DNA from 3 places in the Paenibacillus sp. J22R3 genome. Region 2 is predicted to be linked to each of the others. Evidence: riboswitches for the same ligand, from Rfam matches in the RefSeq annotation. Region 2 holds a riboswitch; each other region holds the start of a gene.
What was found. A riboswitch is a leader RNA that binds a small molecule or an ion and turns the genes downstream of it on or off. The one in region 2 is predicted to bind cyclic di-AMP.

Region 1 (3,278 bases), on a different contig from region 2:
TCGTATGAAGTGGTATGGTGTAAAGAAGCACTAGTAGGAGGAAGAACATGGCGAACGATTCGAGAAAAAACAAACATATTGCTAATATATCGCTTGGTATTATGGCAACGGGTTTCGCGGCTACGCTGCCTTTCGGCGGCACGGGGCTTAGCTTGCTGCATGTCGGCTTCGAGGCCGGTGTCATCGGGGGGCTCGCGGACTGGTTTGCCGTTACGGCGCTGTTTCGCCATCCGTTGAGAATTCCGATTCCGCATACGGCGCTGCTGCCGCGCAATCGCAAGAAGATGTCGGACGGTATCGTGCGCGTGCTCGAGGATCGGCTGCTTGCGAAGGAGAGCATGATCGAGAAGCTGCGGCAGATTGAGCTGGCGAAGCAGCTGTTGCCTGCTCTTCGCCAGGCGGCTCATTCGGCGGTACACAGCGAGCGTCTGCCTCATCTGCTTGAGGGAGCGCTGCGTACGATCGAGATGGAGAAGCTAGTCCCTATTCTCTCGGGGGAAATTCGCTCCGCGGTGGAGCGAATTGATTTGGAAGCAGCGCTGCGCGGCTTCTTGCGCAACGCCGTGGAGAATGGCGTAGACGAGCGTCTGCTCGATCTGCTGCTGGAGCGTGCGGAAGAATGGGCGAGCACCGAAGGGATGCGCCGCGAGCTGGGCAATGCGGCGATGCAGCTCGTGAAAGGGCTGAATCTGGGCGGCCTGATGCAATTTGCGGTCAACGCGTTTATCGGCTATCTGGATGAGGATCGGCTGGGCACGATGCTGCAATCCTTTATCCTAACGAAGATTAATGAACTGAAGGTTCAAGGCACGGATCGTCGTGCTGTTATTATGAAGCATCTGCATCAAGGGCTGGAGATGTTAATCTCACGTTTGGCCGAGACCGGACAGTTGAACGCGCTGCGCGATGAATTGCTTGCTTCCTTCGATCTGGATGGCGAGATGACACGGTTGTTCGAATCGCTGCGCGAGAGGGGCATTACGTTCCTTCATTCGGAGGATTTTGCAGCTAAGGTTTGGCCGATGCTGGAGGGGCTGCTTGATCGCCTGGAGGAGAACCACGGCTTGGTTCAGGATGCCGAGCATTGGTTGAAAGGGCAGATCGCCGGACTCATTGAACGCAATCACGCGAAGATCGGCTCGTTCGTCAAGGAGAACCTCGATCGTCTCGACAATGATCAGCTGGTGGAGTTAATTGAAGATAAAGTGGGGCAGGACCTGCAATGGATTCGGGTGAATGGTGCCGTCTGCGGCTTCCTGATTGGTCTGCTGCTCCGGTTAATTGAAATGGGCTTCGGTTATAACTAGCGCGAAGCAGCAGGCTGTCTCTTCTATTTCGCCTTATTTGTGAGAAACGGCAAATTAGTGAGGTAGAAGGAGAGTGCTTGCGATCTACTCCATTGTAAGCGTTATATTCGCGTCAGTTGGCTGGAAATGAGAACGAAACCGTTTGCGGCATTCCTTTACAAAAGACATGCGCAGGCGTAACATACGATTCATGCTTAATCTTCTGCTATAGCGCTGAATTTCTGAATAGAAATCGGGGGAACCACTCATCTGGGGTGAATCTTGAAGAACAGACCGCATGGTCGACGCTTCAAGTAGGGCGACTCTCACGCCCGAATCCGTCAGCTAACCTCGAAAGCGTATAAGAGAGGCAACGAATGTTCGTGCAATAGACACTTTGATGATAACTTGTGCCTAGAAGCCGCGAGAGGCGTTCCTCTGTGTTAAAGAGGCAATCCCCCTGCAGGCTTCTTTTTTGTGCGTTTTATAAGGTAAGGATGGTCACAAAGAAGAATAAGTTTGCGAAGATTATGTAAGTTTAAAGGTGTAGAAAGGAAGGCGAAGTTGTCATGGCTGGTTACCGCCGCAAAACCCCTGAAGAAATGCTCTTATCCATCTCCAAAATTCATCGCGGCCGTCTTAAAATTTATGTTGGTGCCGTGAGCGGCTCAGGCAAAACCTATCATATGCTGCGCGAAGGCCAAGCGCTTATGCAGCAAGGCATTGAGGTTGTGATTTGCGCAGTATCGACGATGCGCCGACCTGAAACGGTGGAGCAGCTTGCTGATTTGGAGCGGATTCCGAGTATTCATTGGTACAAGGGGGACGTGGAGAAGAAGGATCTTAATTTGGATGCCATTCTGGAACGGAATCCGGAGGTGCTGCTCGTTGACGGGCTGGCGCACGAGAACCGTCCGGAAGCGAAATTCCCGAACCGTTTGGAGGACATCCAATTTCTTCTGAGTCATGGTATCAGCATCATCACGACCGTGAATGTATACGAACTCGAAGGAGTAACCGAGCTTGCGCAGAAATTGACAGGCATCACAGCGGAATGTACGGTGTCCGCGGATCTGCTGGAATTGGCAGATGAGGTGCGGTTAATCGATGCTTCACCGGAAACGATTCTGTCACGCCTAAATGAAGGGCGTTTAAATAATATTAAAGATCCCGGGCTGCTCAAGCGTGGGAACCTCGGCAAGCTCAGAGAGATTGCGCTTCGGCTGATGGCGGAGGGCGTGAACGAGTCGCTGGAGAAATACCGCGAGGAGCAGGGCTTCATCGGGCCGTCCGGCGCGACGGAGCGCATCTTGGTAGCGGCGCAGTATCACTGGAATGGTTCGATCTATATCCGGCGCGGGCAACAAATCGCCAAACGTCTTGGCGGCGACTTGGAGGTTGTAGTCTTCGTCGATTCCAGCCAGGAGCCCACGAAGGAGAGAGATGACTTCAAGCGCTCCATTCTGAAGCTGACCGAGAAGGTGGATGCCGGCTTTAGAGAGATTCTGGTTAATAATAGAAGACAAATCCCGCGTGCACTCATTAAATACGCGATGCTGATTAATGCCACCCGTATTGTTATGGGGCATTCCAAGCAGACGCGTGCACAGGAGATTGCACAGGGTTCTATCGCGGGAAGCGTGCTGAAACAAATGCGCAACATTGACGTTTTCTTCATGGCGGACAGAGCCGATCATGAGGGGGAGCGAGTACTGCCGACGAAACGGGCAACCCCGAAGATGACAGCCGAGCCGTACCGGAGGCTGAGTGCGCAAGAGGTAGAGAAGAAGATCGAGCGGATTCGCCGCGGTAAATTCAAGGTCTATGTCGGCGCAGCACCGGGAGTGGGCAAGTCCTATATGATGCTTCGCGAGGGCAATGATTTGCTGCGCAAAGAAATCGATGTTGTAGTTGGACTTATGGAGACGCATGACCGCGCGGAAACGCAGGATCAGGCCGGGCGGCTTGAGGTTGTGCCTCGTCGGACAGTTG
Region 2 (3,278 bases):
GGACAAGCTCTATTGGCGTATCGCCCAGAAATTGCAGCGTGATGTGATAATCGTCAGGATGTGCCCATTTGCGAAATAGAAGCTGTGATTTGATGTCCTCGCACCCTATCGAAAGTGACTGTTTAATGGAATCCGGTACAGGGACGGCAGCGAATAAGCGGACGGTCTGCGCCGGAGCGGCTGGCGTATTCAAAGGTTTATAGCAACCCCTCTCTTATCAAAAATATCACTAGCACGTCTGATAGGCGAATCCTACTAGTCGTGATCGTGATCCACGATGATATAGCCTTGCCCCAATTCCATTTCCATAAACCCGGCCATTCGGCGAGTCTGGCAGGTCAGCGGGGCGCTGCTGCCCGTCAGGATGTAATTTCGACGATCCGCGGCGTTTTCAGCTGGCAAAGCAAATGCTTTCACGAATCGAAACACTTCTCGAAGTGTTGTATAGATGGCGTTTATATGTGCATCGTTCTCACGCTTACCCATGAGATTGATGAGGATAGCACCGCTCTCATCCAGCTTGGCGGCAGCAAGCTCGAAGAAGCTCATCGAAGTCAAATGCCGCGGCGTTCCCTTATCGGAGAAGGCATCGAGCACAATAAAATCAACCGTATGCTCAGCTTCGCATGAGAGCAGTTCACGGCCATCGCCAACCGCCACATTATCGTCACGATAGCCAAAATATTGCCTGCTTAACGCCACAACTCGCTCGTCCAGCTCCGCAACTTTGATCGTTCTCGCCGTACTATGTCGAGCAATTGTTCCAACGCCATGACCAATGATAAACAGACGCTGATAGGTCGGGTTGCTGCCATTCATGAGGTGAAGCATAGCCTGCGGATATTCGAATAGGATCCGCTCAGGCTGATCCAAATCCACAGCACCTTGCATGGCGCTGTTTGAGAACTGAAGGACTCGGAATCGCCCATGCTCCTCGCCGTACGTATTCGTATCGTAAACGGTAATCTCGTTCAGCGAGCTGTTTTCCCGGTGCAAAATCTGCACGATGATCCAATCTCCTTCTTCCCAGCGAGCAGGCCGGGTCCATTATAGATTTCAGCGTATCGCATCTCGGGGTCACATTCAATTGCCATGTGAGAACAATGTGCTTTGCTCCTTATTGTTGGCATCACAAGCAGTAAGGTTTGGAAGCATTCCTATGATAATCCAATTGAAAAGAATGGGTTCGCAGGATGAAAGCGCAATTATGCGCGCAATTCGATAGAATTGGCGGAATTAGCACGTAAATCAGGTTTTACATTCTCTTCGCGCAGGAATAAGATTTGATTCATCAACGGAATAACTTGCTTTAAACGCTGAGTCCTCGCAAGAGGAACGGGGGAACCAATCAGAAGCCGATTTCGATCAGAACGGCTTCTTGGGGTGAATCCATAACAGGTGTTATTTGTTAAGGTAGGGTACTCTCAAGCCCGAATCCGACAGCTAACCTCGTAAGCGTATGAGAGAGAACCCCCTTCAATCGAGCTTCCAGCAGCTTGTTTCTTTACGCACGCTGTGAAAGAGGCCCGGGAGTAGAGTTTCTCTGCTCCCCGGGCCTCTTTGTGTTTTCTACCAAACCATTCAGGAGAGTGACTATTGTGAAAGATTGCAAGATTAAGGCGATCGAGCTGTTTCAATTTGATGGGGAGCTCACGGATGAACGGCTGCCTGGACATAGTGAAGACTGCATTTGCGGTTTACTCGCCATCACCACGAATGACGGAGGCTGCAGCCTCATTGAATTCCAGATGCACGGCTGTAACCTGAAGGGCGACATTGTGCAGTGGACGGCCATCTACCAGCGAATGAAGGGACTGACACTCGAGGAGAGTCTGGACTACATCCACCAGAAGCAAGACGCATGGGGGATGGAACGCGCGCATTTAATGGAATCGGCATTAACAAGCTTAGCCGAGCAGCTGGATTACACGGCGAAAGGCATAGCCAATCGAAATTACGCATTATGGAATCGCGCCTATTTATTCGACCATTCTCAGGCATACGTATCGTTCTAGACGGCGATAACGATTGATTTTTATACTTTTTTTACACCTGGCAGCAGGTTTCTTTACCCCCTTTTTACGGCAACCCGTATTAAGATTTCCTTATACCGAAGAGGGGGAACCGATAAGCAGCGTATGAAACCTCAAGCACGCTGAAAGACATGAATAGTTTCAATCTAGCAGGGGAAAATATTCTCAATTCACTGCATGCAGCTATAGGAGGTAGTAAGAAGTTATGGTCAATGATTTTACAATGGTGGTATTGTTTGTTGCTGCATTCGCAATATTCTGGGGATTCCTTAAATTCTGTGAGAGAGCCTAGGGAGGTAACGCTATGATTATCGTCGGCATTATTGCAGCTATTCTTATTTTGTATCTAGGCTTTGTGTTAGTTAAACCAGAAAAATTCTAAATGGCCAGGGCGGAGGATTCATGACATGAGTATGGGGTTCGTACAGGTAGCCATTACGCTGATCATCATTATGTTGTTGGTTAAGCCGGTAGGCAGTTATCTTGTAAAAGTGTTTCAGCATGAGAAAACAGCATTGGATCGTGTGTTCGGTCCGTTTGAACGGTTGCTGTATCGGTTGATGGGCGTACGCGAAGATGAAGCAATGGGCTGGAAGAAGTATGTAGCAGCCGTCCTGCTGAGCAACTTTGTTATGATGCTCCTATTGTATCTTGTATTACGGTTTCAAAGCTTTCTGCCGCTTAATCCGGACGGGATCGGCAATATGCCTGCAGGGCAGGCTTTCAATACAGCCGTATCGTTTATTACGAATACGAACTGGCAGTCTTACTCGGGTGAGAACGGACTATCCTATCTGTCTCAATTGCTTGCGATTACCTTTCCGATGTTCACGTCGGCGGCAACCGGCTTTGCAATTGCGATTGCGTTCATACGCGGACTCGTCGGACGTCAGGATAATCTAGGTAACTTCTATGTGGACATGGTTCGCGGAATCACGCGAGTGTTCTTGCCGCTCAGCTTCTTGGTTGCTTTGTTCTACGTGTTCCAAGGCATTCCGCAAACGTTCCAAGGTGCTGTAGATGCGACCACGCTTGAAGGGGCTCAGCAAACGATAACCAGAGGCCTCGTTGCAACGCTGGAATCAATCAAAAATATCGGTACGAACGGCGGGGGATGGTTCGGTACGAATGCGGCGCATCCGTTCGAGAATCCAACACCGCTCGCAAACATGGTTCAAATTATTAGTATGATGCTGCTTCCTACCGCGCTTGTCTATGCCTTCGGCCTGATGATAAAGAACAAGA
Region 3 (3,278 bases), on a different contig from region 2:
TGCTTCAACGGCGCGTTTGATGGCGACAGTATCGTCTTTACCTTCTACTACAATGATTTCTTTAATCATGGGACTCCATTCCTTCCCTTCCGTACAACATGCAAAAAGAAGAGGCATCGCCTCTTCTTATGATGGCATATTTACGCGCGAAATACGATACGCATGTTCATACCGAGGAATACTGCCTACACTGCTGATGGTTTCTTCGGACCCAGCACATAAACCGTATAGCCCCGCTTCCGCCCAAATTTATCGGCATACGACTCGCTGTCAAAGTAAACATCAATCTTGTTGCCTTTGACTGCACTGCCCGTATCCTCAGCTCGGCGGAAACCGATTCCTTCGATATACACCCACCAGCCGATCGGAATGACTTTCGGGTCGACCGCAATGGTACGGCCTTCTTGAACGCGTGCTCCCGATGCGGTAATACCGTACTGTGGATGGTTCTTGCCTTTACCCGTCGAAGCCAAGCCGGCAGAATAAGCCGTAAGGGTTACATTCTTTATTACTTTCTTTGCACTGAACGTAACGCCTCGCTTCGTCATGGTAGATATGCTCGGCGAATTCGCCCGCAGCATCGTTACCTTCGGTTCAGGTTTCTTCGTCCCGACCGACACGATTTGATCGACAGAAGGTGACTTGGTCAACTTCTCGACTAATGTCTGCGAGACTAGAACTCCGTCTTCGAAAGTCTTTTCATAACGTTTAACGACCGTGCCTTGTTTACCCGTTTGGACAAGCTGTTCTTTCCCTTGCGCTAGCTTGGGATCATCCTTCTTCACAGTGGAGAAGGGAACGGGGTGGGTACTCTCCGAGATCTTCGTATCAATCCGAGTGATTGAAATAATCATATTCGGTTTAAGTCCCGAGGATAACGAAGGTACTACCTTATCTTGACTGCGTATCGATATATGAGCCTGATCGATCGCCGCCTGTACGGTTCTTTCTGTCGTGTACAACGTTCTTGCTTTGCCGTCAGCTTTTACAATAAGAGGCACCGCTTGATTAATAACAATTCGGTCACCGTCTTTAATACCGCCATCCAGCGGCATCGACACTTTATCATAAGTGCCAACTGCAATAGCTTGTTCATCCAGTAGGCGTTGAAGGACCCATTGCTTCGTAGAGACAATGGTTTCTCGTCCATTCACTACTACGGACACGCGCTTGTCAGCCGTTCCGTACAACAACACCAGAAACATGAAAGTCATAGCGATTGAGATCATAGCGCTTAGTACAATTAAACGCATGTTCTCATGCTTCCATCGCAATGCGAAAGACATGCTGGATGATCGTTTCCCATGGGTGTCCTTAAGCTGGAGTGCTCCCATTTCATCGGTCCTCCTTACATAGCCCCGCCGCCTTTGTTACGCATGATTACATAGACGCGACTATAGAGATTTTCTTTCCAAATTCAGCCCCGGACCACTTCCATAATACAGCTTTTGTCGTCAGTTTATGCTTCTTTCAAACAAAAAGAAGCCCGACGACAGAGGATCTGTTTCGTGGCTTCCCATTAGACAATGGTAGCATGGAATTGCATGCACGAGGTTGATCTCTCTTATTGACGCTTACGAGGTTAGCTGTCGGATTCGGACGTGAGAGTCGCCCTATTCGCTAATGGCACGTTCGAACAATTGCTGCTGTGCCGGTCGCAAAATTCACCCCAAGAAGAATTTCATGTCTATCGCTGTCTGCCTTGTACAAAACAGTGTCGCCCTTTAGTCGACGAACACGTTTTAAGGAGAAGAAACGAACAAGCTGTTTCTCCGTGATACAAACAGTTTCAACAATTGGTTCCCCCGCTCTCCGAATTCCGGAGATTAAGCGTTTTATTGGAAAAGGAATACAAGTTTTGTTGCTCTGAAATGAATCATACCGTCTACCGCGCCACATTGTAAAGAACTGATTAATGACGATTTTAACGAATTTCAAGGAAAAATAGACGAAAAGCAAGCAATTTCTTCAATCAAAATCAGTTTTATCACGAGAATAGTCCCAAATCCTTGCTTTCAAAGCCGTTTTCATCAGATTCCAAAACATTTCCTTGCGTTTTCCGTGGTTATTTCGCCGACTTCCTCCACACTTTTACCCGTTATCTCCGAGATCGTGTTTGCTACAAGACGGACGAATGCAGACTCATTTCGTTTTCCGCGATGGGGGTGAGGAGCCAAATAAGGAGCATCCGTTTCGATCAAAATTCGGTCCAGAGGCACTTGTGAAAGCACTTCCTTTGGCACCCTTGCATTGGTGAATGTAAGCGGTCCACCGAACGAAATATAGAAGTTCATATCGAGACATTGTTTCGCCGTTTCCCAACTACCGGAGAAGCAGTGCATGACCCCGCCAACGTCCTTGGCATCCTCTTCTCGAAGCAAACGGACGACATCCTCGTGGGCATCCCGATTATGAATAACGATTGGCATCCGTTTCTGCTTGGCTAATTGGATTTGTTCGCGGAATACTCGCTGCTGAACATCTTTAGGCGAGGTGTCCCAGTGGTAATCCAGACCAATTTCGCCGATCGCCACAACCTTCGGATGGTCACAAAGCGATGCAATCCAATCCAGATCCTCGGGACGCATATCAATACTGTCAACCGGATGCCAGCCCACAGCCGCATAGATAAAGGAATACTGCTCGGCAAGCGCCATCGTAGTTGGGATGGTCTCACGGTTAAAGCCGATATTGATGAGCTTATGTACGCCGGCAGCCTGCGCTCTTTCGATAACTTCTGCTCGGTCTTCGTCGAATTTAGGCGAGTCTAAATGCGTATGCGTGTCGATTAACATGATGGATATGGAAACCCCTTTCTACATTAAAGCAAATAATTCGCGGAGTTTCGCAGGCAGCCTGTGAGCTGATTCGCGAAGCGGTTCCTCCGGGTAATAAAGATGGTACTTGCCTTGATGGATACCGGTAATGGAACGAATGATATCCGAGCGGCTTGAGATTTCCGACAATCGTTCATCACTGCTCAGCAGCAGAATCGGAGGTTTTTCTTCCTTGCCTGCAGCAGTTGTTGAGCCGGGACGATAAACATCGTAGGGCATGTCGTAAGGAAAGTCAATTTCTAGGTGATAGTCCGGATGAAGGCCGATTTCTTGCAGCTGCTCACGGATTTCTTGCCACAGCTTCTCATCAGGGTGATCCATCGTAACATATTTGTACAGCTTGCGATTGAGAAACCTACGGCATAGGTCCGACAACACGGGATCAGGCTCATGGACCCATTGTGCAAAAGCCGTTTGAACAAGGGCTTCATCCAGATCCAA

Region 1: it holds a riboswitch for cyclic di-AMP, as region 2 does, so the genes downstream of both, AC0YN4_RS22820 (histidine kinase) here and AC0YN4_RS31385 (hypothetical protein) in region 2, are expected to answer to the same signal.
Region 3: it holds a riboswitch for cyclic di-AMP, as region 2 does, so the genes downstream of both, AC0YN4_RS29945 (G5 domain-containing protein) here and AC0YN4_RS31385 (hypothetical protein) in region 2, are expected to answer to the same signal.

Annotation. Positions count from the first base shown of each region.
Region 1 is NZ_JBWDNS010000005.1:355,998-359,275, reverse strand. Features, by position in the region: gene AC0YN4_RS22825 (DUF445 domain-containing protein) at 48-1,307, shown strand; cyclic di-AMP (ydaO/yuaA leader) riboswitch at 1,509-1,661, shown strand; gene AC0YN4_RS22820 (histidine kinase) at 1,856-3,278, shown strand, end outside.
Region 2 is NZ_JBWDNS010000016.1:18,748-22,025, forward strand. Features, by position in the region: gene thpR (RNA 2',3'-cyclic phosphodiesterase) at 1-193, opposite strand, end outside; gene AC0YN4_RS31380 (spermidine synthase) at 256-1,005, opposite strand; cyclic di-AMP (ydaO/yuaA leader) riboswitch at 1,305-1,473, shown strand; gene AC0YN4_RS31385 (hypothetical protein) at 1,599-2,015, shown strand; gene AC0YN4_RS31390 (potassium-transporting ATPase subunit F) at 2,338-2,415, shown strand; gene kdpA (potassium-transporting ATPase subunit KdpA) at 2,447-3,278, shown strand, end outside.
Region 3 is NZ_JBWDNS010000012.1:9,858-13,135, reverse strand. Features, by position in the region: gene rnmV (ribonuclease M5) at 1-69, opposite strand, end outside; gene AC0YN4_RS29945 (G5 domain-containing protein) at 186-1,334, opposite strand; cyclic di-AMP (ydaO/yuaA leader) riboswitch at 1,557-1,843, opposite strand; gene AC0YN4_RS29940 (TatD family hydrolase) at 2,031-2,795, opposite strand; gene AC0YN4_RS29935 (HD domain-containing protein) at 2,817-3,278, opposite strand, start outside.